3 regions of the Pseudoxanthomonas sp. CF385 genome follow, and region 2 is predicted to be linked to each of the others. Evidence: predicted binding sites of a transcription regulator. Region 2 holds the regulator's gene; each other region holds the start of a gene.
What was found. Region 2 encodes HrcA, which represses chaperone genes, less so after heat shock. Its sites were predicted from a motif close to TTNGCACTCNNNNNNNNNGAGTGCNAA; they were not measured.
Positions count from the first base shown of each region.

Region 1: a site for HrcA is predicted at 6,926-6,952, ahead of BLT45_RS15070 (co-chaperone GroES). Genes of this name have one in related genera too.
Region 3: a site for HrcA is predicted at 2,625-2,651, ahead of rpoH (RNA polymerase sigma factor RpoH). Genes of this name have one in related genera too.

Region 1 is NZ_FNKZ01000002.1:1,012,236-1,022,865, reverse strand. It holds gene BLT45_RS15115 (EpsG family protein) at 1-601, shown strand, start outside; gene BLT45_RS15110 (YdcF family protein) at 611-1,372, shown strand; gene BLT45_RS15105 (polysaccharide biosynthesis/export family protein) at 1,492-2,598, shown strand; gene BLT45_RS15100 (hypothetical protein) at 2,616-2,975, opposite strand; gene BLT45_RS15090 (KGG domain-containing protein) at 3,296-3,553, shown strand; gene BLT45_RS15085 (TlpA family protein disulfide reductase) at 3,578-4,171, opposite strand; gene BLT45_RS15080 (protein-disulfide reductase DsbD family protein) at 4,168-6,459, opposite strand; gene cutA (divalent-cation tolerance protein CutA) at 6,464-6,796, opposite strand; gene BLT45_RS15070 (co-chaperone GroES) at 7,000-7,293, shown strand; gene groL (chaperonin GroEL) at 7,398-9,038, shown strand; gene BLT45_RS15060 (TonB-dependent receptor plug domain-containing protein) at 9,255-10,630, shown strand, end outside.
Region 2 is NZ_FNKZ01000001.1:2,083,456-2,094,085, reverse strand. It holds gene BLT45_RS09745 (sensor domain-containing phosphodiesterase) at 1-259, opposite strand, end outside; gene BLT45_RS09740 (MOSC domain-containing protein) at 388-1,089, opposite strand; gene BLT45_RS09735 (prephenate dehydrogenase) at 1,086-2,210, opposite strand; gene BLT45_RS09730 (DUF3857 domain-containing transglutaminase family protein) at 2,221-4,110, opposite strand; gene dnaJ (molecular chaperone DnaJ) at 4,220-5,341, opposite strand; gene dnaK (molecular chaperone DnaK) at 5,436-7,355, opposite strand; gene grpE (nucleotide exchange factor GrpE) at 7,466-7,948, opposite strand; gene hrcA (heat-inducible transcriptional repressor HrcA) at 8,029-9,078, opposite strand; gene recN (DNA repair protein RecN) at 9,205-10,630, shown strand, end outside.
Region 3 is NZ_FNKZ01000001.1:652,203-662,832, forward strand. It holds rRNA gene rrf (5S ribosomal RNA) at 98-212, shown strand; gene BLT45_RS02860 (membrane dipeptidase) at 336-1,541, shown strand; gene BLT45_RS02865 (metal-dependent hydrolase) at 1,644-2,486, shown strand; gene rpoH (RNA polymerase sigma factor RpoH) at 2,663-3,541, shown strand; gene BLT45_RS02875 (hypothetical protein) at 3,716-5,122, shown strand; gene BLT45_RS02880 (DUF1203 domain-containing protein) at 5,195-5,668, shown strand; gene BLT45_RS02885 (FAD-dependent oxidoreductase) at 5,641-6,894, opposite strand; gene BLT45_RS02890 (MFS transporter) at 6,962-8,281, opposite strand; gene BLT45_RS02895 (primosomal protein N') at 8,281-10,464, opposite strand.

The DNA.
Region 1 (10,630 bases), on a different contig from region 2:
GCTCGTGTTCGCTGCCCTGCTGTGCTTCCAGCAGCGCCGATGGTGGAGCTTCGTGCTGCTGGGCGCAGTGGCGGCCAGTCTGCACGTGTCTTCCCTGTTGTATCTGATCTGTGCGCCGGCGCTGCTGTTGAAGCCGAATCCGTTGCGCGTGCTGGCGGCGCTGGCGTTCCTTGCCTACGTCAGCGGCCTGTCGATGAAGGTGGTGGGCATGGTGTCGCCGACGCTGTACACCACGGTCATGGAGTACACGGCCAACGACAACTATCGCGCCGGCGTACGCATCGACTTCGCGGTGTTCACGATCTTCTGGTACCTGCTCGTGCTCGCGGTGTCGCCATGGGTGCAGCCGGCGGCGCGCAAGCCCTTGCAGGCGTGCGCGTCGGCTTACCTCGTCATGGTGTTGCCGTTCTTCGTGATCGGGTGGGGCTACTTCTCCAACCGCTACCTGCTGCCGGGCTGGCTGGCCATCTCGCTCATCCTGGCCGCCGCCTGCTGCTACAGCCGGCTCGCGCCATTGCGGCAACCGCTGCTGCTCGGCGCCGGTCTGGCGGCCGCTTGTGGCGTGCTGTTCTTCTATGTCAGTCGCGGCATCGTCATCTGAGGCCGCGCGATGAAGACCCTGGCCGAACTGGTGGTGTCGTTGAGCTATCCGCCCGCGTTCTCGTTGTGCCTGCTTGGCGTCGCGGCGCTGGCGTGGCTGCTGCGACGGCACTGGATCGCCGGCGGCATCGCGGGCGCGGCGTTCGCGTGGTCTGCGCTGTGGTCGATTCCGCTCGCTTCGGAAACGTTGCGGGGCGCGCTCGAGCACCGCTATGCCGTGCAGGAGGCCGCCGCGCTGCCGTCGGCCGATGCGATCGTCGTGCTGGGCGGCGGCAGCAACTATGCGTGGCTGGACCGCGAGGACGTGGATCCGGCGCGGCTGCGCAGCAGTCGCCTCGCGGCGGGTGCGCGCGCCTGGCACGCGGGCAAGGCACCGACGGTGATCCTGAGCGGAGGCGGTGTCGGCAACACCACCGAAGCGCGCAGGATGGCCGCCGCGATCCAGCGCCTCGGCGTGCCGCCGGCTGCCCTGATGCTCGAGGAACGCAGCCACGACACGCGCGACAACGCGCGCTTCAGCACCGCGCTCGCGACCGAACGGGGCGGGCGCCATGTGCTCCTCGTGACCTCCGCGCTGCACATGCCGCGCGCCGCGTTGCTCTTCACGCAGGCCGGCGCCGAGGTGACGCCGGTGCCGGTGCCGGAAGGGCGGCGCGCCGTCGGCGTGCGTGAACGCTGGCTGCCTTCGCGACGTGCACTGTGGCGCAGCGGGCGCGCATTCAAGGAATTCGCTGCGCTGACGGCCGCATGGATCGGTGCGCACGCGCATTAATCCGCGGTTGTGCTGCTTCCGCCGTTCTCTTCACGCCACCGTTGCCACGATCCGGACAACGACCGCGACGACATGCCGCGCATGCGTCGCCGCCATCCGAAACAGCGAGGTGCCCGGTAGTGAACATCCAACGTCCCGTCCAAGTCCTGCTCGCCACGGCGATCCTCGTCGCGCTCTCCGGCTGTTCGCTCGGGCCCGGCCAGCGCATGATGCGCGACGCCAGCGTACCCAGCGGCGACGGCGATGCGCAGAGCGACGTGCGCATGGTGCCGATCACGCAATCGCTGGTTGCCGCACCGCGCACCGCCGTCGCGTTGCCGCCCGCGCTGGCGCAGTACCGCCCGGAGGCGTACCGCATCCAGCCGGGCGACACCCTGATCGTCACCGTATGGGATCACCCCGAGCTGACGACGCCGGCGGGCAACCAGCAGCAGGCGACCACCAACGGGCGCCTGGTGCAGCCGGACGGCAGCTTCTTCTTTCCTTACGCCGGCAAGCTCAATGTCACCGACCAGACGATCGAGCAGGTGCGCAGCACGCTGGCAAGCCGCCTGAGCCAATACCTCAAGTCGCCCCAGGTGGACGTCAACGTGGTCGGCCACGGCGCGAAGGTCAGCCTGCAGGGCGCGTTCGAGGACACGGCGCCGCAGGAATTCACCACTGTGCCGCTGACGTTGTCGCAGGCCGTGGGCCGTGCGCGCATCAACGTGGCAGAGGCGGATCTCTCCGGCTTCGTGCTGACGCGCGACGGCACCGACTATCCGCTCGATCTCGATGCGTTGAATCGCGGCACCGTCGCCGCCGACGTGTACCTGAAGCCGGGAGACCGGCTGTACATGCCGTTCAACGATCGCAAGCAGGTGTATGTGATCGGCGAGGTGCTGCGTCCCCAGGCGTTGACGTTCAAGACCACCGACATGAGCCTGACTCAGGCCCTCGGCCGCACCGGCGGACTGAATCCGGTGACGGCCAAGGGCGGCGCGGTCTACGTGATCCGCGGCATGGAAGACAATGCGGCCGACCAGGCGACGGTGTACCACCTGGACGCCACATCACCGGTGGCCTTCACGCTGGCGGACCGCTTTTCGCTGCGGCCGGGTGATGTGGTGTGGGTGGGACCTGCCGGGGTGACGCGCTGGAACCGCTTCCTGACCCAGCTGCTGCCGTTGTCCGGCATCATCAGCAATGCGGCCTCGGCGCAATACAACTTCGACCGCGGCAACTGATCGTGGGCCGATGCGGATCACGCATCCAGCGTTTCCTCCTCGCGCGCATAGGGCTGCGCGCGAGGCGCCCGCACTAGTCCGGGAGGCGCCACTTCTCCGCCTGCGGCGCGCAGCGCGTTGCGACGCGACGCCAGCACCCGCAGGCGATCGGTGCGTGCGAGCGCCCAGCGCGCCGACCAGCGCATGCCCGCGGGGATCGAACGCACGGCGACATTGGCCTGCGGTTGTCGGGGGTCGTCCATCAGGACGACCACCAGCCAGCCGCCACGGCACGCGGCCACTTCGAGCACGGGATGCCCGGCGAGATCCAGTCGCGCACCGCTCCAGTCGTCGTCGGGCGTTGCTTCCACCCACTGGAAATCGTCGGGAAGTTTCATGGGGACAGCCTTGGTCATGGGGACAGCCTTCTCGCTTGCACGGGGGGAGAGTGGGTCGCAGGACGCGACCAGGTCCGTCATCGACGGACGCAACGTGGTTCTTCGCGGAGAAACGCGGATGTTCTTGTTGGTGTGTCCCGATCATAAAGAGTACGAAGGCGTCACGACGATTTCTGTTGAGTCCGCTTCAGCCACAAGCCAGTGATGTGGGCATGCGTGCACTGCATCACATCGAGTCATGTGCATGAATGGCGTTCACGCGCTCATCGCATCGCATGCTGCGTGTGGCGCGGTTGCGTCCGCTTGCGGGGAAGACGCCGATGAATGAGAAGAAGCGCAAGTGGGGCTTCGCGCTGCTCACCCCGGAGCAACGCAAGGAGATCGCCAGCAAGGGCGGTCGCGCGGCGCAGAAGCGCGGTCGAGCGCATCAGTTCGACAGCGACGATGCGCGCGAAGCGGGCAAGAAGGGAGGAGCGAAAGTCAGCCAGGATCGCGCGCACATGGCGCGCATCGGCGCGAAAGGCGGACGCGTGCGGCCCAGCGAACGGCAGGCATCCCGCGACGGCGAGGAAGAGTGAACGGCGCGCCGCGCGCCGGCCGGGTCAGTCGACCCAGCCGCTGATCTCGCCGTGGGTGAAAGGTCCGACCTTCTGCCGCGCGATGCGGCCGTCGGCATCCACCAGCACGGTGTATGGCAGCACGCCTTTCGCATTGCCCAGCCACACACTCGCGTCGGACGGGCCGGGCGTATCCAGCACGATCGGGTAGCGCACCGGCACCTGCGCGGTGAAACCGCGCACGCCTTCGGGCGTGTCGAGCGCGAGGCCGATCACCTGCACGCCGTCTTCGCCCTGCGTCGCGGCGAAACGGTCGAGCTCCGGCATCTCTTCGATGCACGGCCCGCACCAGCTCGCCCACACGTTGATCAGCAGTCGCTTGCCGGCGTAGCGCGTGCGCAGGTCGACCACGGCGCCGTCCAGTCCGGGCAGCGCGATCGCCGGCATCGGATCGCCGATGCGCGCGGGGGTGACGCCGGCCGGTGGTGCGGGCGCCGTGGCGTTCGTGGCCGCATGCAGGGCGCGTTCGCCCACCTGCGTGCGCCAGAAAGGATTGCCGTTGAACCACAGGCTGGCCAGCAGGCCGAGGCCGCCGGCGGCGAGCGCCACCAGCAGCACGCGCGAGGTCGTCGCCTTCATCGTGCGGCGCGCTCGAAAGCCTGGCGCATGCCGTCCTGCGTGAGCACCGTCGGCAGTACTTCGCCGGCACCGCCGCCACGCGGATACATCACGTACAGCGGCACGCCGACGGCGCCGTGTTCTTCGAGGAAGGCCGTGATCGCCGGGTCCACGTTCGTCCAGTCGCCCGTCATCATCACGGCGTCGTGGGTCGTGAGGAGCTCGCGGAACGCGGGCGTGTTGAGCACCGTCTTCTCGTTGGCCTTGCAGGTGACGCACCAGTCGGCCGTCATGTCGACGAAGACGATGCGGCCTTCGGCGCGCAAGGTGCCCAGGGCTTCGGCGGAATAGGCCACATGATCCTCGCCGCGTGTCGCGATCGACGATGCTTTCGGCATGCGGTGCGCGACCACCAGGGGCAGCACCGATGCCGCCACCAGCAATCCGGCCAGCACGCGTTGCAGCGGCGCGGTACGCAGCCGCAGGCGCTGCCACCACCACAGGCCTAGCGCGAGCACCACCAGCCCCACCAATGCGAGGCCGACCGCGTCGACGCCGCGCTGGTTGCCCAGCACCCACAGCAGCCAGGCCGCCGTGAGGTACATCGGGAACGCGAGCACCTGCTTGAGCGTCTCCATCCACGGGCCCGGCCGCGGCAGACGGTTGGCCAGCGCCGGCACGAAACCGATCAGCAGGAACGGCAGCGCCAGGCCGAGGCCGAGCATCGCGAACACCAGCAAGCCCAGCACGCCCGGCGCGGTGAAGGCATACGCAAGCGCCACGCCCATGAACGGTGCGGTGCACGGGCTGGCCACCACCACCGCCAACACGCCGGTGAAGAAGTCGCCGGCCGGACCGCTGCGCGTCGCCAGTCCGTGGCCTGCACCCGCGAGGCGATGGCCCACCGTGAACACGCCCGACAGGCTCATGCCCACGGCGAACATCACGTAGGCCAGCACGCCGACGACCCAGGGCTGCTGCAACTGGAAGCCCCAGCCCAGTGCCTGGCCCGCGTAGCGCAACGCGATCGCGAGCGCGCCCACCGCGACGAAACTGGCCAGCACGCCGGCCGTGTACCAGAGCGCGCGACGGCGCGCGTCGTTGCCGCTGCGACCGCTCTCGGCCAGCGACAAGGCCTTGAGCGAGAGGATCGGCAGCACGCACGGCATCAGGTTGAGCACCAAGCCGCCGAGCAGCGCGAACGCGAAGGCGGTCAGCAGCGAGATGGACCCGTAGCCTTTGACGTTGGCAATCACGTTCTTGGGCGGACGCGTGCGCTCGACATCGGTGGCCGTGTCGGCCATCTTCCCGGCCGTCGTCGTCTCTGCGGGCGCATCGACAGGCGTGGCCACGGGTGCCACGACGGCGGGCGCTTCGCTCACGACCGCATCCGCCGGCGTCACCGTGCCGGCGGGAATCGCGAGCTTCACCCGGCGCGTCATCGGCGGATAGCAGATGCCGTCGGTCTGGCAGCCCTGGAACGTCACCCGCAGCGTCGCGTTGAGTGCGTTGGCGCGATCGCGCTTCAACGGCACCGGCACCTCGGCCTGATCGAAGTACACGGTGACGTCGCCGAAATGCTCATCGCGGTGCGCCTTGCCCTTCGGCCAGCGCGGCGCCTGCAGCGAGACGCCCTGCGCGCCTTCCAGCGCCATCGAGGTGCGGTCGCGGTAGACGTAGTAGCCGCGCGCCGGGGTGAAGCGCAGCAGCAACCGGTCGCCGTCGAAGGCGATCGCTTCGAACGCGAACGCCTGCTCGGCCGGCAGCGGCAACGCCTCCACACCGGTCTGCGTCTTCTGTCCCAGCAGGCTGCCACCGGCCGCACCCGCGCCCAGCGGCACGAAGGCCTCAGCGTCGGCCTCGGCAGGCGGCAGCGCGACCTTCAGCGTGCGTGTCTGTGGCGGATAGCAGATGCCGGCATCCGCGCAGCCCTGGTACTTGATCTTCAGACTGACGCTGTCGGTGCCGGGCGCGGGTCGGCCGGGTAGGGTGGCGACCAGTTCGCCGCGGTAGGTCTCGACATCGCCGAAGAATTCGTCGCGGTAGGCCTTGCCCTTAGGCAACTGCAGGGGCTGCGCGGCGAAGCCGGGGTCGGCGTCCACGCCGGTCCGGTGCCGGTACAGGTAGTAGCCCTCGGTGATCTTCCAGCGCACCTCGATGCGGTCGCGCGTCGGCGCGCTGACCGTCAGCACGAAGGCATCGTCCACCGGCAGCAGGTCGTCCTGGGTGATCGCGGCGGAGGCGGCGGGCGCCACCAGCACGGCCAGGGGCAGCAGCAGGCGGGCGAACAGGGTACGGATCGGCGTCATCGGGTCACTCGGGTCGGGCGTCGGCACGGGTTTCCGCGGCGACCCAGTCCAGGTAGGCGGGCAGGCCGGCGGCGGTTTCGACCGCCAGGATCTCCGGCAGTTCATACGGATGCAGTTCGGCCAGCCGGGCCATCAGGGCCTCGCGCCGGTCGGTGGAGGTCTTGGCCAGCAGCTGGACCTCCGTGGCCTGTTCCACCCGGTCCTGCCAGCGGTAGGTCGAGACCACGCCAGGCAGCAGGCTGACGCACGCCGCCAGGCGCTCCTCGACCAGGGTCCGCGCCAGCCGCTGGGCGGTATCGGCGTCCGGGCAGGTCGACAGGATCAGGAAGACAGGCATGGGCCGCCGATTATTGCAGACCCGCCCGGCCGGCCCCTGCGACAAAGATGCGCACCCGCCCTTGAACGCCGTTCGGCGCCCCCCATATCCCCTGCATCCCGGCCTGGCCGGGTTTTTGTACCCGTGGCGTTGGCACTCCCCTGAGTCGAGTGCTAACATCTCCGCCCCTTTCCCAGTCCAATCAATCACTTAAGAGGGTTGACATGAGCAACATCAAGCCGCTGTACGACCGCCTGGTGGTCAAGCCGATCGAAGCCGAAGAAACCTCGCTCGGCGGCATCATCATTCCCGACGCTGCCAAGGAAAAGCCCACCAAGGGTGAAGTCATCGCCGTCGGCGAAGGCAAGTTCGTCGAAGCCACCGGCGGCGTGCGCGCCCCGAAGGTCAAGGTCGGCGACAAGGTCATCTACGGCCAGTACTCCGGTTCCGCCTACAAGCAGGACGGCATCGAGTACAAGATCATCAAGGAAGACGACGTCCTCGCGATCCTCGGCTGATCGCGCGCGGCGGCCCTGCGCCGCCGCCCACGTCACCGCAATCCTCTTTGATGCGGGCCCCGCGCCCGTCTCACGAACCACTCTCAATATTCCTGGAGTTGCACATGGCAGCCAAAGATATCCGTTTCGGTGAAGACGCCCGTACGCGCATGGTGCGCGGCGTGAACATCCTCGCCAATGCCGTCAAGGCCACCCTCGGCCCGAAGGGCCGCAACGTCGTGCTCGAGAAGAGCTTCGGCGCCCCGACGATCACCAAGGACGGCGTCTCCGTCGCCAAGGAAATCGAACTGGCCGACAAGTTCGAGAACATGGGCGCGCAGATGGTCAAGGAAGTCGCTTCCAAGACCTCCGACAACGCCGGTGACGGCACCACCACCGCCACCGTGCTGGCGCAGGCGTTCATCCGCGAAGGCTCCAAGGCCGTCGCCGCCGGCATGAACCCGATGGACCTGAAGCGCGGCATCGACCAGGCCGTGAAGGCCGCCGTCGAAGAGCTGAAGAAGCTCTCCAAGCCGACCGCCGACGACAAGGCGATCGCCCAGGTCGGCACCATCTCGGCCAACTCCGACAGCAACATCGGCGACATCATCGCCGAGGCCATGAAGAAGGTCGGCAAGGAAGGCGTGATCACGGTTGAAGAAGGCTCGGGCCTGGAGAACGAACTCGACGTCGTCGAGGGCATGCAGTTCGACCGCGGCTACCTGTCGCCGTACTTCATCAACAACCAGCAGTCGCAGCAGGTCGAATTCGACGACCCCTTCATCCTGATCCACGACAAGAAGGTCTCCAACGTCCGCGAACTGCTGCCGGTGCTGGAAGGCGTCGCCAAGGCCGGCAAGCCGCTGCTGATCGTGGCCGAAGAAGTGGAAGGCGAAGCCCTCGCCACGCTGGTGGTCAACACCATCCGCGGCATCGTCAAGGTCGCCGCCGTCAAGGCGCCGGGCTTCGGTGACCGCCGCAAGGCCATCCTGGAAGACATCGCCACGCTGACCAACGGCACGGTGATCTCCGAGGAAGTCGGCCTGCAGCTCGAGAAGGCCACTATCAACGACCTGGGTCGTGCGAAGAAGGTCGTGATCTCGAAGGAGAACACCACCATCATCGACGGCGCCGGCGATGCCGAGCGCATCCAGTCGCGCATCAAGCAGATCAAGGCGCAGATCGAAGAGACCTCTTCGGACTACGACCGCGAGAAGCTGCAGGAACGCGTGGCCAAGCTGGCCGGCGGCGTGGCCGTGATCAAGGTCGGTGCCTCGACCGAAATCGAAATGAAGGAAAAGAAGGCCCGCGTCGAAGACGCCCTGCACGCCACGCGTGCAGCGGTGGAAGAAGGCGTGGTCCCGGGCGGCGGCGTCGCGCTGATCCGCGCGCTGCAGACCATCGGCACCCTGAAGGGCGCCAACGAAGACCAGAACCATGGCATCCAGATCGCCCTGCGCGCGATGGAAGCCCCGCTGCGCGAGATCGTCACCAACGCCGGCGAAGAGCCGTCGGTGATCGTCAACCGCGTCAAGGACGGTTCGGGCAACTTCGGCTACAACGCCGCCAACGGCGAGTTCGGCGACATGATCGAGTTCGGTATCCTGGACCCGACCAAGGTCACGCGCTCCGCGCTGCAGAACGCCGCCTCGATCGCGGGCCTGATGATCACCACCGAAGCGATGGTGGCCGAGGCTCCGAAGAAGGACGAGCCGGCGATGCCGGCCGGCGGTGGCATGGGCGGCATGGGTGGCATGGACTTCTAAGTCCCCGCGTCCGGCTTCACCGTTCCAGGAAAGGCCCCGCAGCGATGCGGGGCCTTTCGTTTTCCGCGATATGCGCATCGCGACACCGCAACAAGCGTTCCCGCAAAGCCGCGCGCGGGACACCTTTCCGCCGGACCCGCTCCGTAGCGTACGACCTTCGGTGCTTAACGATGTTTTCACCGAACACGACGCGAACGACAGCCATCGAGGAGAGGGATTCAGATGAAACGACATGCATTGCGCGACGCGATCCGCGTCGCCCTGGTCGCGTGCGCGGCCACCGCGGCGGCGGCCCACGCGCAGGAGGCGCCGGCGCCTTCCGGCACGGCGCCCACCACCCTGGACCGCATCGAGGTGACCGGTTCGCGCATCCGCCAGGTGGATGTGGAGACCGCTGCGCCGGTGCTGGTGATCTCGCGCGAGGACATCCAGAAGCAGGGCTTCAATTCCGTCGCCGACATCCTGCAGAACATCACCAGCGCGGGCAGTCCGGCGGTGAGCCGGATCACGCCGCTGGCCGCGGGCGAGGCGGTGGGCGGTGCGTACATCGATCTGCGCAACCTCGGCCCCAACCGCACCCTGGTGCTGGTCAACGGGAAGCGGCTGGGCATCACCACCGGCGGCTTCCAGGATCTCTCGCAGATCCCGGCGGCGATGATCGAACGGATCGAGGTGCTGAAGGACGGCGCATCCACGCTGTACGGCTCCGATGCGATCGCCGGCGTCGTCAACCTGATCACCCGGCGCAACATGGATGGCATGCAGGCCAGCGTCTACGGCGGCCAGTACGCGCAGGGCGACGGCCAGCGCACGGTCCTGGACCTGATCGCCGGTTTCAGCGGCGACCGCGGCTCGGTGACCGTCGGCGCGGAGTACACGGAGGAGGATCCGGTGTGGGCCACGGACCGCTGGTTTTCGGCGAACCGCTTCCCGATGGGCGAAGGCCGGGCACCGAGGCCGGGCGGAGAAAGCGGAACCACGCAGTACGGCCGCCTGATCGTCCCGGGGCGCGGCAACTTCACGCTGCGGCGCGAGACGCCCGGACTCGATCCGCGCGACCTGGACAGCTACCGCGCGCTGGACGATACCGATTTCTCGCTGCCGGTCCAGCAGTCCACGCTGCTGGCGGGCATCGAACGCAAGTCCGTATTCGTCAACCTCGACTACGCGCTCAGCGACCGCCTCCGCTTCGCCGGCGACATGCTCTACACGGACCGCGCCTCGTTCTCGCGCAATGCGGGCTATCCGTACTCATCGCAGGCGTTCGACACGCCGATGTCGATCGACAGCTACTACAACCCCGTCGGCAACCAGAGTGGGGACGCGGATCCCACCGCCGTGCACTTCACCCGCCGCGGCTGGGAAGTGCCGCGCGAGAACCGGCTTTCGCTCAGCACCTATCGCTTCAGCGGCACGCTGTCGGGGTACTTCGACCTGGCCGGGCGCAGCTGGGACTGGGATGTGGGCTACCTCTACAACCAGAACAAGGGCGTGCAGGTCGGCACCGGCAACCTCAATCTGGCCGCGGTGCGCATGGCGGTGGGGCCTTCGTTCCTCAACAGCCAGGGCGTGGTCCAGTGCGGGACACCGGA
Region 2 (10,630 bases):
CGCTGGCCGACCAGTAGCGCATCAGGTCGCCGTCGCGGATCTCGAGCACCGCGCCGGCCGAACCCGTCAGCTCCTGTGCGCGGTAGGTGATGGCATCGACGACATCCTGCGGCTCCGGCCCCGCGGCCGCGATCTCGCCCTGCGCCGCCACGATGCGCGTCAGCAAGGCGATGGCGTCCTCGTCCGATGCGCGCTTGCCGGGCGCGGAGGTCGGTACGCGTACCGACGACAAGGACGTCACTTTGCGATCCCGACTCATCTCCGACACTCCTTGCGGATGATGAACATGGTGCATGCCCCCATGCATTGAGGCCGTGATGCTAGAGCGATGAGTACAAGGCTGTCGAGTAAACACATTTACGGTTACGCAGCATCACGACACCCGGCTCATTCTTCGGGAACGATACCGGTCAGCCGCTTGCGCCAATCCTCCACCGCACCGCGTTCGAGGCGTCGTTCGAACAGCACCCTCCACGACGGCACGAGCGGCAACGCCAATACGTCATGCAAAAGGTGGGGCTCGATGGCGCGCTGGTACAGCAGGTCGATGAGGCGAGCGAGCGACCACCGGGGATGCGGCCTCGCCTCCAGCGCGATGCGGTCCCCTTTCTGCACCTGCCCTTCCTCGATGACACGGTAGTACCAGCCCGTGCGGCCGGAGTCCTGGACGCGCCTTGCCATGTCGGGAACCGCGAACCGGTCCGACAGTTTCCAGCAGGGTTGCCTCGACTGGGACACCTCCACCAGCGCCGATCCCAGGCGATAGCGATCGCCCAGGCAGACAAACGCTTCCGTCATGCCGGACGTGCTGATGTTCTCGCCGAACGCGCCAGGACGTTCGAGCAACGCATGCGACCCGATATCGGACCGCCACGCCGGGTAGTGGTCCATCGGATAGTGGTGGACCGCCTTGTCCGGCCCGCCGTGCACACGCAGATCGCCCTGCTCGTCCCCGCCGATGCCCAGCGTGGTGACGCGCTGCGGTCCGACGACGGCGATCTTCGCGATCGCGCTGTGACTGCCGGGCCGCGTGAACGGCACCGCCTTGCCCGCCAGCACCTCCTCCACCGTGCATGACGGTGTCGTCATGGCAGCACCCTCCCGAGTCCCGAAGCATCGATCTCGCGCGCCGCACTGGCGAGCGCCTGCGCATCCACGTCGGCATCGAAGCCGATCCGGAAATGCACCTCGCCGTCCGGCGTGCGCGAGGAATGGATGGACGACAGGCTGACGCCGTGCCGTTCGAACACATGCAGCAACGCGCGCAACGAGCCTGGGCGATCTTCCGGCAGGTGCACGCTGAGCGCCTGGCGGCCGGCCAGGTCGGCCAACAGATAACCGATCCGTTCGTAGCTGTAGTTGCCATCGGCCAACATCGCGGGGCCGACGGCGTCGCGGTTGTCCGCCAGGAACTCCTGTCGGAACGCGACACGCGCGGCCTCGGTACCTTCGCCCACCAGGCGCGCCATCCGCTCGATCTGCACGCCCAGCGCCTGCAACACCTCGCCTGCGTAGGGATTGCCGAACTGGATGTCCTCGTAGATCGCCGGGTTCAGCGAGAGGATGCGGGCCAGGATGGCGGCATCCATCTCGAACGACGCCGAGCGGTACGGCATCAGGGCCGCCAGGTCGCCGACGCGCGCGGCTTCGCCACGCAGGACGCCCGCCTGCGCCAGGTGCGTGGCATGGACCATCGCCTGGACCAGTGCCATCACGCGGTCGTGCTGTTCAGGCTCGGCGCGGACGCATTCGGCTTCCAGCGCGGTGAGCAACGAAGTCACCCAGGGACGCCACCGGTCCAGCCGGGCCTCGCTCACCACCATTACCCGGCCTTTCAACGTCGGCGCTTTCGGCGGTGCCGTCATCGGGTGCAGGCCGACGACGTCGGCGCGGGATGCGAGCATCGCCGCGACGGGCGCGGCCTTGATCGAAGTGACATCCAGCCACAAGCGGCCCGCTTCCGTGCCGGCGGCGAGTTCGCGATAACGGGCGATCACATCGACGGTATGGCGGATGGGCGCGGCGAACACCAGCACATCGGCGTCCCGCACCAGCCCGGCCTCATCGACGGATGCCGGGTCGGCAGGATCGTGGCCGATGACCTCCAGCTCCATCCGGGTGCGGAAGAAGCGCTGCAGCCAACGGCCGTAGGCGCCGGCGCTGCCGACGATGCCGATCCGTGGACGGCCATGGAGCATCACCTGCGGCATCAGACGGCACTCACTGCGGCGCAGCCCCTTCGGCTTCGGTCAGATAGACGACCTGAGCACGCAGGTCGGGCATGATCTTGCGCATGACCCGGGCGAAGCCTTCATTGTATTCCGGGGAGCAGACGGGGCCGGGCGTCCGATCATCCAGGGTACGCCGGACGAGCAGGCGGGCGCCTTCCTGGCGGAACGTCGAGACGTAGCTGAGCGTGCCCTCGCGCAGGCTGACGTCCTTCGGCACGGCGATGATCCGCATGGTCGACGGGAACTCGAACGTGTACTCCTCGTCCGAGTGGTATGCGCCGCAGCTGCTTTCGCCCTGCGGCTGATCCGGATCGCCGAGCTGCGAGGCCACCAGCATCGAAACCGGCGTGAAGCTGAGGAACCACGGTTGCACCTGGAAGCCTCCGCTCGTCGGGATCATCCGGTCGACGTCGAAGTCCGCATCCAGGTTGAAGGTCTCCAGCATCGGGACGGGATCGTCGTAGCGCAGCTTGCCGTTGGCCGTCAGCGCATTGCCGCGGAAATAGCCGCGCACCAGCTTGTCCGCATCACCCGCCCCCATGTTGCGGAACTGCGCGCGGGCGGCCACCGCCATGCGTCCGCTCACTTCCACCCGCTGGGTACCCTTGACCGATCCATCGGGCTGGATGCGGAGCGTCGTGCGCAGCTTCTGCCACTCCTTGCCCGCCTGCGTCACCGGAGTGGTGGTGCCGTCGCGATGGCCATCCACCAGCAACACGGGCTTGCCCGCCGCGCCATCCGGCAGGCTGCCGAAGGGCACGGTGGCCGCAGTGGAGTCCACGTACAGGTCCAGGCTGGGGATGTAGTTGATCACGTGGTTGACGACCGACGCGACCGGGATGTCCGGAAGCGTATACGTGCCGCCGGCATTGATCAGGGCCTGGGTGCTGTCGATGCCGCGCGCCTTCAACAGCGCCTGCAGCAGGGTCGCATGGTCCTTGCAGTCGCCCATGCGGTTGTCCAGCACCACGTCCAGGTCGCGCGGCACCACCGCCCCCAGCCCGATGCAGTTGCCCGCGTACGTGATCTTCGTGGAGACCCATTCGTAGAGCTTCTTCGCCGTCTCCCTCGGATCCTTGCTGTTGCCCGCGATCTCCGCCGCGAGCGTGCGCAAGCGTGGCGTCAGCGCCGCCTTGGCGTTGGCCGGTCCACCGTAGGCCGCGGCGATGTCGGCGTAACGCGCGAACGTGGAGAACGCGTAGCCCGGATAACGATCGGCGGTGAAGACGGTGTCGCGCAGGCTCTCGCGCGCGACCGGCTGCCGGTTGCTCCAGCGCCAGCGGACGATCTTGCGTCCATCGCGGGTCTCGACGGCGGGCTGGGTCATCTGCCAGTTGCGCCATGTGGCCTGCATGGACTCCGGCGCGTCGATGCTCACCTCCACGTCGCCGTAGTAGGCCGCCGGACTGTAGTTGCGGATCACCGAGAAATGGCCCGGAAACATGGGTTGCGTGGCCGTCACCCGGTACGCGAACACCGTGGTGTCGCCGACGGCGAGTTCGGGGAACACGACGGTGAGCGTCGTCTGGTCGGAGTAGATGGGCGAGTCGCCCTCGCGCCCCGAACTGCTGCTGACCTGGTAGTTGCCGCGTGGCACGTCGACGCGGCGGCCATCGGCCTTCAACGTATACGCTTCGACCACCTCGGCTTTCTGGATGCTGGTGCTGTAGCTGACCGATGCGTCCTTCGCCGCCTCCAGCGCACTGTCCTTCAACACCTTGATCGCGGTCGCCTGCTCCTGCACGAAACTGCCGTCCGCATTGAGGACGAAGCGCGTCGACTCGCGCTCGACCTGCAACGGCCGGTCGTCGGCCGCCCATGCAGGCGCCACGGCCAGCAGCACCACCAACCCCCACCCCTTCCCCATGTTCGTACGCACGCGAACTCCCCTTCATCGTGGACGTGAATGAAAACGGCCCCGGGGTCTCCGGGGCCGTCGCAGGATGCCACAAGCCGCTCGCGTCCGCGGGCGGCCGAAGGTCGCAGGCTCAGGACGTCATGCGGTCCCAGAACCCCTTCACGCCATCGAGGAAGGTCGCCGATTTCGGCGAATGCTTGCGCGCTTCCTCGCCGATGAAGGTGGCCTCGAACTTCTCCAGCAACTCGCGTTGTTCGGGGGTCAGGTTGACCGGGGTCTCCACCACCACGCGGCAATAGAGATCGCCCTCGCTGCGGCTGCGCACGGACTTCACGCCCTTGCCGCGCAGGCGGAACAGCTTGCCGGTCTGCGTCTCCGCCGGGACCCGGATCTCCGCCTCGCCGTGCAGCGTGGGCACGCGCACGGTGTCGCCCAACGCGGCTTGCGAGATCCGGATCGGCACTTCGCAATGCAGGTCGTCGCCGTCGCGCTGGAAGATGTCGTGCTCGCGCACGCGCACTTCCACGTACAGGTCGCCCGGTGGCGTGCCGGGCGGGCCGGCCTCGCCTTCGCCGGTCAGGCGGATGCGGTCGCCGTTGTCCACGCCGGCCGGGATCTTGACCGACAGGACCTTCTCTTCCTCCACGCGCCCGGCGCCATGGCACTCGGTACAGGGATTCTTGATGGTCTGGCCGCGGCCGCCGCAGGCGGGGCACGCCTGCTGCATGGCGAAGATGCCGCGCTGCATGCGCACGTTGCCGCGACCGCCGCAGGTGCCGCAGGTCTCGACCTTGCCGTCGGCCGAGCCCGAGCCCTTGCAGGGTTCGCAGGCGACCAGCGAGGGGATCTCGATGCGCTTCTCGACGCCCGCGACCGCCTCTTCCAGATCCAGCTCCATCACGTAGCCGACGTCGGCACCGCGCCGCGCCGCGCGTGCGCCGCCACCGCCGAAGATGTTGCCGAAGATGTCGCCGAAGATGTCGCCCATGTCCGGGCCGCCGGGACCGCCACCGCCGCCCATGCCGTGCTCGAACGCGGCATGGCCGTGTGCGTCGTAGGCGCGGCGCTTGGCGCCGTCGGACAGCACCTCGTAGGCTTCCTTGCATTCCTTGAACGCGACCTCGGCCGCCGCATCGCCGGGATTGCGGTCAGGATGGTGCTTCATCGCGCAGCGGCGGTAGGCCTTCTTCAGGTCTTCGTCGCTGGCGTCGCGGGCCACGCCCAGGACTTCGTAGTAGTCGCGTTTGCTCATGTGCGGTCAGGCTGGTCTGGCAGGGGCGCCGGATGGCAGAACGGGAGCCCGTGGCAGGCCACGTCTCCCGTTCGCCGTATCCCGGTGGCGTGGATTACTTCTTGTCGTCCTTCACCTCGGTGAACTCCGCGTCGACCACGTCGTCCGCGGGCGCCGAAGGACCACCCGTACCGCCGGCACCCGGCTGCTCGCTCGAAGCGGCCGCCGCGTACAGCGACTGGCCGGCTTCTTCGAGCGCCTTGGCCTTGGCTTCGATCTGGGTCTTCTCGTCGCCCTTCATCGCAGATTCCAGTTCGGCGATCGCCGACTCGACGCGACCGATCACATCGCCCGGCACCTTGCTGCCGTGCTCGGTGATGGCGCTGCGGGTGGCGTGGATCAGGCCGTCGGCGTGGTTGCGCGCCTGGACCAGTTCCTGGAACTTCTTGTCTTCTTCGCGGTGCGCTTCGGCATCGGCGACCATGCGCGCGATCTCGTCCTCGGACAGGCCCGAACCGGCCTTGATCTCGACCTTCTGTTCCTTGTTGGTCTTCTTGTCCTTGGCCGACACGTGCAGGATGCCGTTGGCGTCGATGTCGAACGACACCTCCACCTGCGGCATGCCGCGCGGCGCCGGCTCGATGCCGGACAGGTCGAACTTGGCCAGCGACTTGTTGAAGCGGGCCTGCTCGCGCTCGCCCTGCAGCACGTGCACCGTCACCGCGGACTGGTTGTCCTCGGCGGTGGAGAAGGTCTGCGAAGCCTTGGTCGGGATGGTGGTGTTCTTCTCGATGATCTTGGTGAACACGCCGCCCAGGGTCTCGATGCCGAGGCTCAGCGGGGTCACGTCCAGCAGCAGCACGTCCTTGACGTCGCCGGCCAGCACGCCGCCCTGGATCGCGGCGCCCAGCGCCACGGCCTCATCGGGATTGACGTCCTTGCGCGGCTCCTTGCCGAAGAACTCGGCCACCGCCTGCTGCACCTTCGGCATGCGGGTCTGGCCGCCGACCAGGATGACCTCGCCGATGTCGCTGGCGCGCAGGCCGGCATCGTTCAGCGCGATGCGGCACGGCTCGATCGTCTTCTTCACCAGGTCCTCGACCAGCGCTTCCAGCTTGGCGCGGGTCAGCTTGATGTTGAGGTGCTTCGGGCCGGAAGCGTCGGCGGTGACGTACGGCAGGTTCACTTCGGTCTGCTGCGAGCTGGACAGCTCGATCTTCGCGCGCTCGGCCGCGTCCTTCAGGCGCTGCAGGGCCAGCGGGTCCTTGCGCAGGTCGATGCCCTGGTCCTTCTGGAACTCCTCGACGAGGTAATCGATGACGCGCTTGTCGAAGTCCTCGCCACCCAGGAAGGTGTCGCCGTTGGTCGCCAGCACTTCGAACTGCTTTTCGCCGTCGACGTTGGCGATCTCGATGATCGACACGTCGAACGTGCCGCCGCCGAGGTCATAGACGACGATCTTGCGGTCGGCCCCACCCTCGCCCTTGTCCAGGCCGTAGGCCAGCGCGGCGGCGGTGGGTTCGTTGATGATGCGCTTGACGTCCAGGCCGGCGATCTTGCCGGCGTCCTTGGTCGCCTGGCGCTGGCTGTCGTTGAAGTACGCCGGCACGGTGATGACCGCTTCGGTGACGGTCTCGCCCAGGAAGGCCTCGGCCGTCTTCTTCATCTTCTCCAGGATGCGCGCGGAGATCTCCTGCGCCGACAACTTCTTGCCGTCGTTGGTCTGCACCCAGGCGTCGCCATTGTCGTGCGCGATGATGTCGTACGGGACCAGGTCCAGGTCCTTCTTCACTTCCGCATCGGTGAACTTGCGGCCGATCAGGCGCTTCACCGCGTAGAAGGTGTTCTTCGGGTTGGTCACGGCCTGGCGCTTGGCCGAGGCGCCGACCAGCACTTCCCCGTCCTTCGTGTAGGCCACGATGGAGGGCGTGGTGCGGTCGCCTTCCGAATTCTCGATGACGCGGGCCTTGCCGCCGTCCATGATCGCCACGCACGAGTTCGTCGTGCCCAGGTCGATGCCGATGATCTTGCCCATGATGGATGTCGCTCCCTAGCGAATGCTGATGTTGGACCCGGCGATCGGCCGGGTGGATGGTCCCGATATAGGGGTGCGATGGCGCCGTTCAAGCGCCGCCGCGAGGCCGTTCAGTCGTGTTTGGCCACGACCACCAGGGCCGGGCGCAGCAGGCGGCCGTTGAGCACGTAGCCCTTCTGGAACACCTGCACCACGCTGCCGGGGGCCGCGCCGGGCGCCTCGGCCTGGCTGATGGCCTGGTGGTGTTCGGGGTTGAACGCTTCGCCGGTGGGGTCCAGCAGGGTCAGGCCGTTGTCGCCGGCCACCTTCAGCAACTGCTTGAAGGTCAGTTCCAGCCCGTCCTTGAGCGGGCTGGGCTCGCCGCCGGCGGCCGCGAGGCCGGCATCCAGGCTGTCGAACACCGGCAGCAGGTCGCCGAGCAGGCGCTCGTTGGCGAACTTGCGGGCCTGCTCGATGTCGCGCGCCACGCGCTTGCGCTGGTTCTCCAGGTCGGCCCGCTCCAGCAGCGTGGTCGCGCGCAGCTGGTCCAGCTCGTTGCGCAGGGTTTCCAGCTCGGCCAGCAGGGCGGCGTCGGCATCGGAGGATTCGGGCATGGCGCCCGGCGTGGCATCGTGGTCGTGCGGTTCGTTCATTTCTATTCCCTGGCGGCAGGTCCAGCCGCCCAACCGGGAACCTATGGGGCCGGCGTTTCGGGATTCAAGGCCGCGCCCAGGACATCGGCCGCCGCCTGTACCACCGGAATGACCCGGTCGTAGGCCATCCGCGTGGGCCCGATCACGCCCAGTACGCCGAGTACCTGGCCGCCGGCCATGTACGGCGCGGTCACCACCGACACGCCGTCGTGCGGGGCCAGGCCGGTGTCCTCGCCGATGAAGATGCGCACGCCCGGCGCGTGGATCGTCCGCTCCAGCAGCTGCAGGATCTCGCGCTTGCGGGCGAAGGCTTCGAACAGGTCCCGCAGCCGCTCCAGATCGGACAGTTCCTGCACGCCCATCAGGCGGGTCTGGCCGGCCAGCACCACGTCGTCGTTCGGCGGGGTGAGCGCCTGTTCCGCCAGCTCGATGGATTCGGCCAGCAACCCTTCCATCTCGGTCTGGGCGCTGCGCAGGTCGCGCAGCAGGGTGGCACGGATGTCGGCCAAGGGCCGGCCCGCGAACTGGGTGTTCAGGTAGTTGGCGATCCGTTCCAGTTCGGAACGTTCGTACGGGCGCCGGGTTTCGATGACCCGGTTCTGCACGTCGTTGTCGGCGAATACCAGGATGGCCATCACCCGGCGGCCGTCCAGCGGCACGAAGTCGATGTAGCGGAAGGCGAACTGCTCACGCCGGGGCACGCTGACCACCCCGACGAAATGGGTCATCGCCGACAGCAGCTCGGAGGCATTGCCGAGCAAGGCCTGGGTGCCCGCACCGCTGGGCAGCTCGGAGCGCAGGCGCGCCACTTCGCCCTCGCCCAGCGATTTCACCTGCACCAGGCTGTCGACGAACACCCGATACCCCTGCGCGGTGGGAATCCGTCCGGCCGAGGTATGCGGCGAGCTCAGCAGGCCGACTTCCTCCAGCTCGGCGAGGATGTTGCGGATGGTGGCCGAACTGACCTCCAACCCCGCGTGCCGGGCCAGGGTCTGCGACCCCACCGGCTCGCCGTCGCGGATGTAGCGCGAAATCAGCGTCCGCAGCAGGTGGCGGGCGCGCGGGTCCAGCGGGGGTGACGTCGACGACATGCCGCATAGATAGCGCCAACGCCTCGGCGCCCGCAAGCACCGGCGACCCCGTCTCGGCCGGTGCGACGCCGGGCGGCGAGCATCGCGCGCCTTCGAACCGCCATCGCCCGGCCCTACACTATCGCCATGCTGACCCATCTCGCGATCAAGGATTTCGCCGTCGTCCGCGCTGCCGAACTGGAGTTCGGCGAGGGCATGACCGTCATTTCGGGCGAAACCGGCGCGGGCAAATCGCTGCTGGTGGACGCGCTGGGCTTCCTGTCCGGGCTGCGCGCCGACAGTGGCGTGGTCCGCCACGGCGCCGAACGCGCCGAGCTGTCCGCCGAGTTCCTGCCGGCTCCGGACTCGCCTGCCCTCGCCTGGCTGGCCGAGCATGAGCTAGACGACGATGGCCAGTGCCAGCTGCGCCGCGTGATCCGTGCCGACGGCGGTTCGCGCGCATGGATCAACGGCCGCAGCGTCACCCTGTCCCAGCTGACCGACCTGGCCGGCCGACTCGTCGAGATCCACGGCCAGCACGAGCACCAGGCGCTGCTCGCCCGCCACAGCCAGCTGGAACTGCTCGATGCGTATGCGGGCAATCAGGCGGAAACCCGCGCCGTGCGCGAGGCCGCACGCCAGTGGAGCGCCCTGCTCGGCGAACGCGACCAGCTCTCCGGCCAGGGCGACGTCTCCGACCGCATCAATTACCTGGAACACCAACTGGCGGAGCTGCAGCGCGAAGACCTCGCGCCCAGCGCGCTCGATGCACTGGTCGTGGGCCATCGCCGGCAGGCGCACGCCGCCAGCCTGATCGCCGCCTGCGATGCGGCGCTGGTGAGCCTGTCGGGCGACGAGGCGCCCTCGCTGGCCCGCCAGTTGCAGCAGACGCGGGCCGACCTCGCCCGCCAGGTCGAGCACGAACCGCGCCTCAGGGACGTGGACGGCATGCTGGAAGGCGCGGCGATCCAGATCGAGGAAGCCCTGGCCCTGCTCGGCCAGGTGCGCGATGACCTGGAAGCCGACCCCGGCCAGTTCGAGGAACTCGAACGCCGCCTCGCGCGCGTCCACGACCTCGCCCGCAAGCACCGCGTGCCGCTCGATGGCCTGCAGGAGCAGCGCGACCGGCTGACCACCGAACTCGACTCGCTGCGCGGCGCGGGCGAGCGTCTGCTCAAGCTCAACGACGACATCGAGGCCGCGCGCCAGCACTGGCGGGACGCGGCCGGGGTCCTGAGCCGCACACGCCAGCGCGCCGCCAAGGCGTTGGGCGAAACCACCACCGCGCTGATCGCCGAACTCGGCATGGGCGGCGGCCGCTTCGACGTGGCGCTGGAGCCGCACGACGCCGAACGGCCCGACCCCTCGGGCGCCGAGCGCACCGAGTTCCTGGTGTCGGCCAATGCGGGCCAACCGCCGCGGCCGCTGCGCAAGGTGGCGTCCGGCGGCGAACTGGCCCGCATCTCGCTGGCCATCGAAGTGGCCGCGCTGGGACTGGATGCCGTGCCCACGATGGTCTTCGACGAGGTCGATACCGGCATCGGGGGCGCCGTCGCGGAGATCGTCGGCCAGA
Region 3 (10,630 bases), 1.4 Mb from region 2:
TATCGTCAGAGAAAATCCAATGCCCGCTACGTCACAAGACCCTATGAGAGATTGGCGCCTTAATCCGTTCCTTGGATGGCGACGCTCCAACCCTCTCCCTGGTGAAATTAGCGCTGTGGTCCCACCCGTTCCCATCCCGAACACGGAAGTGAAACGCAGCCGCGCCGATGGTAGTGTGGCTTAAGCCATGCAAGAGTAGGTCATCGCCAGGGGCTTTACCCCTAAACCCCCAGCCCAAAAGGCTGGGGGTTTTTTCTTGCGCCGGTTTCGCCAACAATCGAGCTTCATCTCATGTCAGGGGGCAGTGCGTGAAGCGATCCTGCTTGGTCGGCGCCATGTTGCTCGGAAGTCTGTACTCGCCCGTCTCGGCGGCCGGCCCCGTCTCGGCGGATGCGCAACGCGTGCACGAAGCCGCGCTCGTGCTCGACACCCATCTCGACACGCCCGCCAACCTCGCGCGGCCGGGGTGGGACATCGCGGACGACCATGCGCATGAAGGCGATCTCTCGCAGGTCGACCTGCCGCGCATGAAGGCCGGTGGGTTGGATGGCGGCTTCTGGGTGATCTACACCGGGCAGGGCGCGCGCGACGACGCAGGCAAGCAAGCAGCGCGAAACCATGGACTGGAGCGGCTGGTCGCGATCCGCGAGATGCTCGCCTCCCACGCGGACACGATGGAACTCGCGCTGACGCCGGACGATGCGTTGCGTATCGCGAAGACAGGCAAGCGTGTGTCGTTCATCAGCATGGAGAACGCGGCGCCCCTGGCCGCGGACCCGAGCCTGCTCGTGGCGTACCACCGGCTCGGCTTACGCATGCTGGGGATCACGCATGTGTTGAACAACGATTTCGGCGACTCCTCCACCGATGCGAAGGGCCCCGAATGGGGTGGCCTGAGCCCGGCTGGCAAGGCGCTGGTCGCCGATGCGAACCGGCTGGGTATCGTGCTGGATGCTTCGCATGCAAGCGATGCCGTGTTCGACCAGCTGCTGGAGCAGTCGCGCGCACCCATCGTGCTGTCGCACACAAGCGCGGATGCGATCTTCGATCATCCCCGCAATATCGATGACGCCCGTATCCGCCGTCTTGCGGCCAAGGGGGGCGTCATTCACGTGAATGCATTCGGTGGCTATCTCGTCAGTATTCCCAAGATCCCTGAGCGAGAAGCGGCACTCGACGCGCTGTCGGACAAGTACGGACCGGAGGGCAGGTTGTCCGTCGAAGGGGCGCCGGCCTATCTGGCCGAGCGGCGCGCCATCGACGCGCGTTACCCGGTGAAGCGTGCGACGTTCGATGACTACATGGCGCATCTGCTCCACATCATCAAGGTTGCGGGTGCGGACCATGTCGGCATCGGCGCGGATTGGGATGGCGGCGGCGGTGTCGTCGGTATGGAGGATGTCAGTGCCCTGCCGCTGATCACCCAGCGTCTACTTGCGGCGGGCTACAGTGAAGACGACATTCGCAAGATCTGGGGTGGCAACCTGTTGAGGGTGATGCGAGAGACCCAGGCGATCGCCGCACCCAGCACCGCGGATTGACCGTGCGTCAGCGTGCGCGCGCCGAGCCGACTGCCGGCAGGCCGCATGCGGGGTGCGGGCGTAGAGAGTGACGTGCCTGTTGTTTGAGCGGGAAATGGACTCATGGACGAATCGATCACGCCGCGCCGTTTCGTGGAAGCGCTGCCGCATGACGTGCCCAAGCACTGGTTGCCGGGCAACGAGGTCGTGTCCTCGCTGCTGAACGCCTATACGGTGCTCGTGCCTGCGAATGAGGCCTTCTATATCCGCACGTTGAATGCCTGCCAGTCGCGGATCGCCGACCCGGCCTTGCGGGCACGATGCCAGGCCTTCATCCGTCAGGAAGCGCAGCACGGGGTGGCGCACAAGCGCTACTGGCAGAACCTCGACGCGCAGGGTTATGCCTATCGCGGTTTCGAGCGCGTCGTCGACCGCGTCATCTTCAGGACGATGGATCGGTGGGGGCCCTTATGGCTGCGTGCGTCGCTCGTCAGCTGCGTCGAGCACATCAATGCGTACCTCGGCTACGAGTTCCTGTCCCAAGCCATCCTCTCGGAGGCCGATCCGCGGGTGCGTGATCTGATGGAGTGGCATTTCGCTGAGGAGATCGAGCACCGGGCCGTGGCGTTTGATCTGCTGCAGGCCGTCGCTCCGCGATATGCCGTCCGGCTGGCGGGCGCACTGACGACGGCGGCCCTGTTCTACCTGCTGATGACGGGGCTGGCCATCGCGCTGCTGGCCCAGGACCGGTTGTTGTGGCGCAGGAGTACGTTGCATCAGGCGGTCGAGCATGTCGGGCCCGGCCACCAGATGGGGCGCCGCACGCTCCGGCACCTGTGGAACTACCTGAAGCCCGGCTTTCATCCGGCACAACTGGGGGGCGATGCGGTCGCGGCGGCCACGCTGGCCCGGCAGACGGCGGCACGTCCCCCGGTGGTCGTCGCCATGGGCGCCAAAGCTGAATGAATGCATTCTCTTCGGATGCGAGGCCGTCGGCTCTGCGCTTTCACCAGCGCCAAGCCGTTGAAAATATTGGGGGTTTTCCCAAGGCCTGATGGCGGGGCGATTGTTGCATCGATGGGACAAAGGGAACTTCCCATGTGGTTAGCAGTCGAACCCCCCGACTGCTAACATCCTTGCCCATGAACCAGATCACCTCCACCACCGCCCTGGTCCCCAACAACCTCCCGATCCCCAGCGCCCTGGGTTCGCTCGACGCTTACATCAGCGCCGTGCACCAGATTCCCGTGCTGTCGGTCGAGAACGAGCGCGAGCTCGCCAACCGCTACCGCGAGGACGAAGACCTCGACGCCGCGCGCGAGCTGGTGCATTCGCACCTGCGCTTCGTCGTGCACGTCGCCCGCGGCTACAACGGCTACGGTCTGCCGCTGGGCGACCTGATCCAGGAAGGCAATATCGGCCTGATGAAGGCCGTGAAGCGTTTCGACCCCGACATGGGGGTTCGCCTGGTGAGTTTCGCGGTGCACTGGATCCGTGCCGAAATGCACGAGTTCATCCTGAAGAACTGGCGCATCGTGAAGGTCGCCACGACCAAGGCGCAGCGCAAGCTGTTCTTCAACCTGCGCAAGTCCAAGACCCGCCTCGGCTGGATGAACGCGGAAGAGGTCAGCGTCATTGCGAAGGACCTCAACGTATCCGAGCGCGAAGTGCTCGAGATGGAAGCGCGCCTGTCGGGCCGTGACATCGGCTTCGATGCGCCTTCAGACGAGGACGACGACCATGCGCCGCCGTCGCCGGCCAGCTACCTGGTCGCCCACGACGAGGACCCGTCGCAGGCCTACGAGCGTGCCGACAGCGAGGACAACCAGCTCGAGCTGTTGCGCGAGGGCCTGGCGAACCTGGACGACCGTTCGCGCGACATCATCAAGCGCCGCTGGCTGGATGGCGAAAGCAAGGTGACGCTGCAGGAACTGGCCGATGAGTACGGTATCTCCGCCGAACGCGTGCGCCAGGTCGAAGCCAATGCACTGAAGAAGATGAAGGCCTTGTTCGCTGCCTGATCGCCGTCAGTCGCCGCGCTTCATCGCAGAGAGGCCCCGCAAGGGGCCTCTTTCGTTTTCGCGCATGCATCGGTCAATCAAAATGTGATCCACTACGCCGCAGTCCGGATCGGACGACGACGACACAAGGAGCAGGGCATGCGGTGGGGGATACAGGGGCGCTGGATCGTGGGTTTGACGTGGCTCATCGTGGGCGCTTTCGCGATGACGGCGGCGCATGCCGCGGCAGCGGGGGCGGACGGAGCGAAAGCGACCGACACGCAGGGCCGCATCACGTTCGGCATCGATCGCGAAGAGTACGACGCGCAGGCCCGTGCGGCGATGCAGGTGGATCCGATCGTGGCCAAGCACCTCGGCGCGATCCGCAAGGTGGCACTGGACGAAGCCGCGAGCATGGACGAGCCCGGCCCCGACGTGCTGGTGTTCGATGTCGAAGGCAGCCGCGGCAAGGGGCGCGTCACCGCGCGTTTCATCACCGTGAGCCCCACCGAGGAAGTGCTGGGCCCCGGGACGCTGGTGATGGCGGACGGCGCCACGCACGCCATCGACGGCAACGCCGATGCGCTCGCCGCGGAGGACGAGCACGACCACGCGCATGACGACGAGGCGATGCTCGCGCATGGCAAGGATCTCTTCACCCGCCAGGCACGCGAAGCCGCGCAGCGGTATCCGCTGGTGCAGGAGCATATCGGGCAGATCGACACGTTCACGATGAACGAAATCGGCACGGGTGCCGCGGTCGGCATGAACACGTTCGTGTTCGACCTCGTGGGCAGCAAGGGACGTGGCACGCTGGAGGCCGAGTTCATCACCGTCAGCGCGGATACCGAACGCCTCGGCAAGGGCGTGCTGACGCTGCAGGACGGGCGCCGCCTGCCGTTCGAAGGCGAGCCTCGCGATGCGGACGAGCCCGCAGACGACGAAGACGCGACGTCGCTGTTCGGCGGCATGCAGGACAACATCTTCACCCGCCAGGCGCGCGCCGCGGCGCAGCGCTATCCGCTGGTGCGGCAGCACATCGGCACGCTGTCGGCGTTCGAACTCGATCTGAGCGCAAGCGCCGAGGCCGAAGGCGCGGATGAGTTCGTGTTCGCGGTGGCGGGCGACAAGGGGCGCGGACGCCTGCTGGCCGAGTTCATCACCGTGGATGCCGACACCGAACGCCTGGGCAAGGGTGTGCTGACGCTGGACGATGGCCGCGAACTGGCCTTCGAGGGTGAGGCGCCGTTCCCGGGCGAAGACGAACGCGCCACCGAAACCGATGTCGTGGACGTCGACGAGGACATCGAGATTCCGGAGACCTTTGCGCGCCAGGATGGCATCTTCGTCCTGCAGGCGAACGCCGCCATGCAGGCGCATCCGGTGGTGAAGCGCCATATCGGCGACATCCGCGAAGCGGCATTCGACCGCGAGGCGTCGTGGGCGGCGGAAGGCGAGCGCTACATCTTCGATCTGAAGGGCAGCAAGGGCGCCGGCCGGCTGGAAGCCGAGTTCATCACGGTGGACGCCGACAGCGAGCGTATCGGCGATGGCGAACTCGTGATGGCGGACGGTACGCGCCACCCGCTGGGCGGCCAATGATCAGCGCAAGATCCGGATAGCCGGATCGCCGGCGCGGCACGAACATGGCGTCACGTCCATTGGAATGATGCCATGTCGTTCGTGATCCGGGGCCTGTCTCCCGCACCCTTCCTGCCGCTGTTCGCGCTCGACGGGGTCGCGCTGGCCGCACGCAACATCCGCCGCGTCGTCGCCACCGCCGACCATGGGTTCCCTTGCCGCGTCACGCTTCAGGATGCACGCCAGGGAGATGCCCTGTTGCTGCTTCCCTACGTGCACCACGACGTCGCCGGCCCGTATCGCGGCAGCGGACCGATCTTCGTCAGCGAAGCCGCCCTGCAGACGCCGCCGGCGGAGTTCCGCGACACGCTTCCGCCCACGTTTCCACGGCGCCTGCTGTCGCTGCGCGCATACGACGCGGAAGGCGTGATGCGCGATGCGGAGGTCAGCGAAGGCGTCGATGCGCTTCCGCACCTGCAACGCCTCCTCGATGCGCCGGGCGTCGCCTACCTGCACGTCCACAATGCGCGCCGCGGCTGCTATGCCTGCCGCGTCGATCCTGCCTGATCGTCGTCCTTGCCCAGGATGATCCGCGCGCCGCGCTGGTAACTCCAGTACGCCCAGAACCAGTTCAACAGCACGACGAGCCGGTTGCGGAACCCGATCAGGAAGAACACGTGCGCGGTGAGCCAGAACCACCACGCCAGCAGGCCGGAGAATTTCAATCGGCCGAAGTCGACCACCGCCGCCATCCGGCCGATCGTGGCCAGGTTGCCGTAGTCGCGGTAGCGGAACGCCGCGGGCGACGGGCGTCCCGCCAGCCGCGCGCGCAGCACGGCCGCCACGTGGCCGCCCATCTGCTTGGCCGCCGGCGCGACGCCAGGAACCGGGCGGCCATCCGAGGTAAAGGAGGCGAGATCGCCGGCGACGAAAATGTCGGGATGGCCCGGCACGCTGAGGTCCGGTTGCACGTGGACGCGACCGGCCCGGTCCAGCGGCACGCCGAGCGTGCGCGCCAGGGGAGACGCGGCCACGCCGGCGGCCCACACGACCGTTTTCGCGGGCACGAACACGTCGCCCAAGCGGTAGCCGTCATCATCGATATGACTGACGGGCGTGCCGGTCGCCACTTCCACGCCCAGTTTCTCCAACTGCAGGCGCGCCTTTTCCGAGAGGGCTTCGGGGAACGACGCCAGTACGCGCGGGCCTGCTTCCACCAGGCGTACACGCGCCTGTGAGGGATCGATGTGGCGGAACTCGTTCTTCAACGTATGCCGTGCGATTTCGGCCAGCGTACCGGCCAGCTCGACGCCGGTCGGGCCGCCGCCGACGACGGCGAAGCTGAGCCAGGCCGCGCGCTTCGCCGGATCGTTCTCGGCTTCGGCGCGCTCGAAGGCGAGCAGCAGGTGGCGGCGCAGCTGCAGCGCGTCGTCGAGCGTCTTCAGCCCCGGCGCATGCGCAGCCCATTCGTCGTGGCCGAAGTAGGCGTGCGTCGCGCCAGTGGCCAGCAGCAGGTAGTCGAACGCGAGGGCGTTCCCATCGGCCAACACCACCTGCTTGTCGTGCGGGACGACCGAGGCGACATCGGCCAGGCGTACTTCGACGTTGCGCTGCTTGCGCAGGATGTGCCGCAGCGGTGCGGCGATGTCGGGTGCGGAGAGGCCCGCGGTCGCGACCTGGTACAGCAGCGGCTGGAACAGATGGTGGTTGTGGCGATCGATCAGGGTGATCCTCACCGGAGCGCCATCCAGCGCCCGCGTGGCCCAGAGGCCCCCGAAACCGCCGCCGACGATGACGACGTGGGGAAGTGCTGCGTGCATGCCCGTTTCTCCTGTCACCGCGGGCGATTGTCTCACGGCGTCAGTCGCTGTCGCGGTCGATCAGCGACGTCCTGCGGGTATCGGGCATCCACAGGTACACCAGCAGCGAACACGCGATGCAGGCGCTGACGTACCAGTAGAAGCCGGTTTCCATGCCGGCCCGCTTGAACCACAGCGCCACCATGTCCGCGGTGCCGCCGAAGATCGCCACGGTCAGCGCGTAGGGCAGGCCCACTCCAAGGGCGCGGATCTCCACCGGGAACAGCTCCGCCTTCACCACCGCATTGATCGCGGTGTAGCCGCTCACGATCACCAGCGCGGCCATTACCAGCCAGAACGCCTCGGTGGCGCTCCGCACGTCCTGGAGCTGGCTGAGGATCGGCACGGTGAAAAGCGTGCCGAGCACGCCGAAGGCGATCAGGATGCGGCGCCGGCCGATGCGGTCCGACAGCGCGCCGACGACGGGCTGCAGCAGCATGTAGACGAACAGCGTGGACGCGTTGATCAGGCTGGCCGTTTCGGCGGCCATGCCGGCGCTGTTGACGAGGAACTTGTGCACGTAGGTCGTGTACGTATAGAAGGCCAACGTGCCGCCCATCGTCAGGCCGACCACGCTGAGGACCGCGCGCGGATGCCGCATCAGTGCGCGCAGCGTGCCTTGGGCCTGCTGCTGCGAGGCGCCGGCATCGGATTCGGTGCGCACGAAGGATTCGGTTTCCACCATGTTCCGCCGCAGCCACAGTGCGACCAGCGCGGCCGCGGCGCCGATCGCGAACGGAATGCGCCAGCCCCAGTCGCGCAGTTGTTCGTCGGTGAGGAAAACGCGCTGCAGGACGATCAGTACCGCGAGTGCGACCAGGTGGCCCATCACCAGCGTGACGTACTGGAAGCTCGACCAGAACCCGCGATGCGCGCGCGTGGCCATTTCGCTCAGGTACGTCGCCGACGCGCCGTACTCGCCGCCGACGCTCAGGCCCTGCAGCAGCCGGGCCAGCACCAGCAGTACCGGCGCGGCGATGCCGATGCTGGCATAGCCGGGCGTGCAGGCGATGATCAGCGAGCCCGCGCACATCATCACCACCGACAGCATCAGGGCGCGCTTGCGGCCGTGGCGGTCCGCGTACCGGCCCAGCAGCCAGCCGCCCAACGGGCGCATCAGGAAGCCGACGGCGAAGATCGTGGCCGTCTTCAACAACTGGCTGGTGCGGTCGTCGCCGGGGAAGAACACGTCGGCGAAGTACAGCGAGAACGCCGCGTAGACGTACCAGTCGTACCACTCCACCAGATTGCCGACCGAGCCGCTGAAGATGCTGCGCAGGCGGCGGGTGGGCGTCATCGCATCAGGTGGCGTGTTCGTCATCAGTAGAGGTCCATCGGGTCCACATCCAGCGACCAGCGCGTACGGCGCGCTTCCGGCAAGGCATGTATCTGTGGCAGTGCCAGATCCAGCGTGCGGTGCAGGCTGCGGCGCTCCGGCGAGGAGAGCAGCAGCTGCACGCGATGCAGGCCTGCGCGGCGCGGCATCGGCGCGGGCAACGGGCCATGCAGTTCGAGGGTCGCATCGTGCGCACGCAGGGCCTGCTTCGCGGCCTGCAGGAACTGCTGCGCGGCATCGACGTGTTGGGCTTCGGCACGCAACAGGGCGAGATGCGCGAACGGCGGGAAGCCCGCCATCCGCCGCTGCTCGAGTTCGGCATCGGCGAAGGCGTGGTAGCCGCCGTTGATGAGCGTATCCAGCAACGGGTGGTCGGGATGATGCGTCTGCAGCCAGACATCGCCGCGCTTACCCGCACGTCCGGCGCGACCGGCCACCTGGATCAGCTGCTGCGCGAGTTTCTCGGTCGCGCGGAAATCGGTGGAGAACAGGCCTTCGTCCACGCCCACCACGGCCACGCGGGTGAGATGCGGCAGGTCGTGGCCCTTGGCCAGGATCTGCGTGCCGACCAGGATGCCCGGCGCCTCGCCCAGCTTCGCCAGTTGTTGCGCCAAGCCGTCGCGTTTCTGCGTGGTGCTGCGGTCCACGCGCAGCACCGGCACGTCCTGGAAGGTCTCGACCAGCAACTCTTCCAGCCGCTCGGTGCCGATGCCCTGCGGTTGCAGCGCCAGTCCGCCACAGTCCGGGCAGGCCAACGGTGCCGGTTGGCGTGCGCCGCAATGGTGGCACTGCAGGCGCTTGCCGCCGGCGTGCACCGTCATCGAGGCATCGCAGCGCTTGCAGTGCGCATTCCAGCCGCAGTCGTGGCACAGCAGTACCGGCGCATAGCCACGGCGGTTCTTGAACACGAGCGCCTGCCCTCCGGCGTCGACGGCCTGCCGCAGGGCCTGCAGCGTGTCGGCGAGCAGGCCGGCCTGTTGTGGACGCTTGCGCATGTCCAGCACGCGTACGCTGGGGGGCTGGGCCTCGCCGGCACGCCGCGACAGTCGCAGGTGCGTGTAGCGCCCGCTGCGCGCGTTGTGCAGCGTCTCCAGCGACGGTGTCGCGCTGCCGAGCACCACCGGCACGTCCAGCGCCTTGCCGCGCACCAGCGCGAAATCGCGGGCGTGGTACCGGATGCCGTCCTGCTGCTTGTAGCTGCCGTCGTGTTCCTCGTCGACGATGATCAGGCCCGCCTCCGGCAGCGGCGTGAATACCGCCGAGCGCGTGCCGACCACCACCCGCGCCTCGCCGCGCAGGCAGGCGGCCCAGGTGCGGGCGCGTTCGCCATCGTTGAGGCCGGAGTGCAGCGCGTGCACCGGCACGCCCAGGCGGTCGCGAAAACGCGACAGCGTCTGCGGCGTCAGCCCGATCTCGGGGACCAGTACCAGCGCCTGCCGCCCACGCGCCAGGCAGTCCGCGATGGCCTGCAGGTAGACCTCGGTCTTGCCGCTGCCGGTCACGCCGTCGAGGAGCAGTGCAGCGAAGCCATGCGACGCGATGATGGCGTCCGCCGCCTCGCGCTGCTGCTCATTGAGAAGCGGACCTGCGCGGGGCACGGGAACCGGCATGGTGGCCGGCACGGCGACGCGCTCGGCGAGCCCGCGCTTGGCCAGGGTTCGCGCCGTCGCGCGGCCTTCGTCCAGATGCAGGTCCAGCGCGTCCTCGTCCAGCGGCACGGCGGCCAGCAGATCGGCCAGGCGGCGGGGGCGGCTGCCGCTCCTGAGGCGGTCGCGCTGGGTCAGCCCGGCGTCGGTCAGCCGCCACTGCCAGGCGTGCGTGTCAGGCAGTGGCTCGCCCTGGCGCAGGGCAGTCGGCAGCGCGGTCGCGAACACTTCACCGAGCGGAGCATGGGTATAGCGGGCCAGCCAGTGCAGCGATTCCAGGAGCTCTCCCTGCACGAGCGGCGCGTCGTCCAGCAGAGCCAAGGCTTCGCGCAGCTCGGGCACGTCGTCGGTCCGGGGCTCGACGGAGGCGACCACGCCGACCAGTTCGCGGCTGCCGAACGGCACGCGCACCCGTTTGCCGACGTCCCCGGCGGTCGGGGCATGGCCGGGCGGCGGCAGGTAGTCGAATGCCTGCGGCAGGGGTACCGGCAGGGCGATCCGCAGGACGGGGGAGGGAGGCATCGGGCTCAGTTTATCGGGCGGCCTCGGCAAGGTCAGGTGGTTGTGCAGTTGCACGGTTGTCCTGCCAATTTCTTGACGAAATTCACGCAAGTACTGATCCGGCAAGGAGAATTGGGTTTATCCACATCTGCTGTGGATAAATCTGTGCATGGCGCTGATGCTTCAC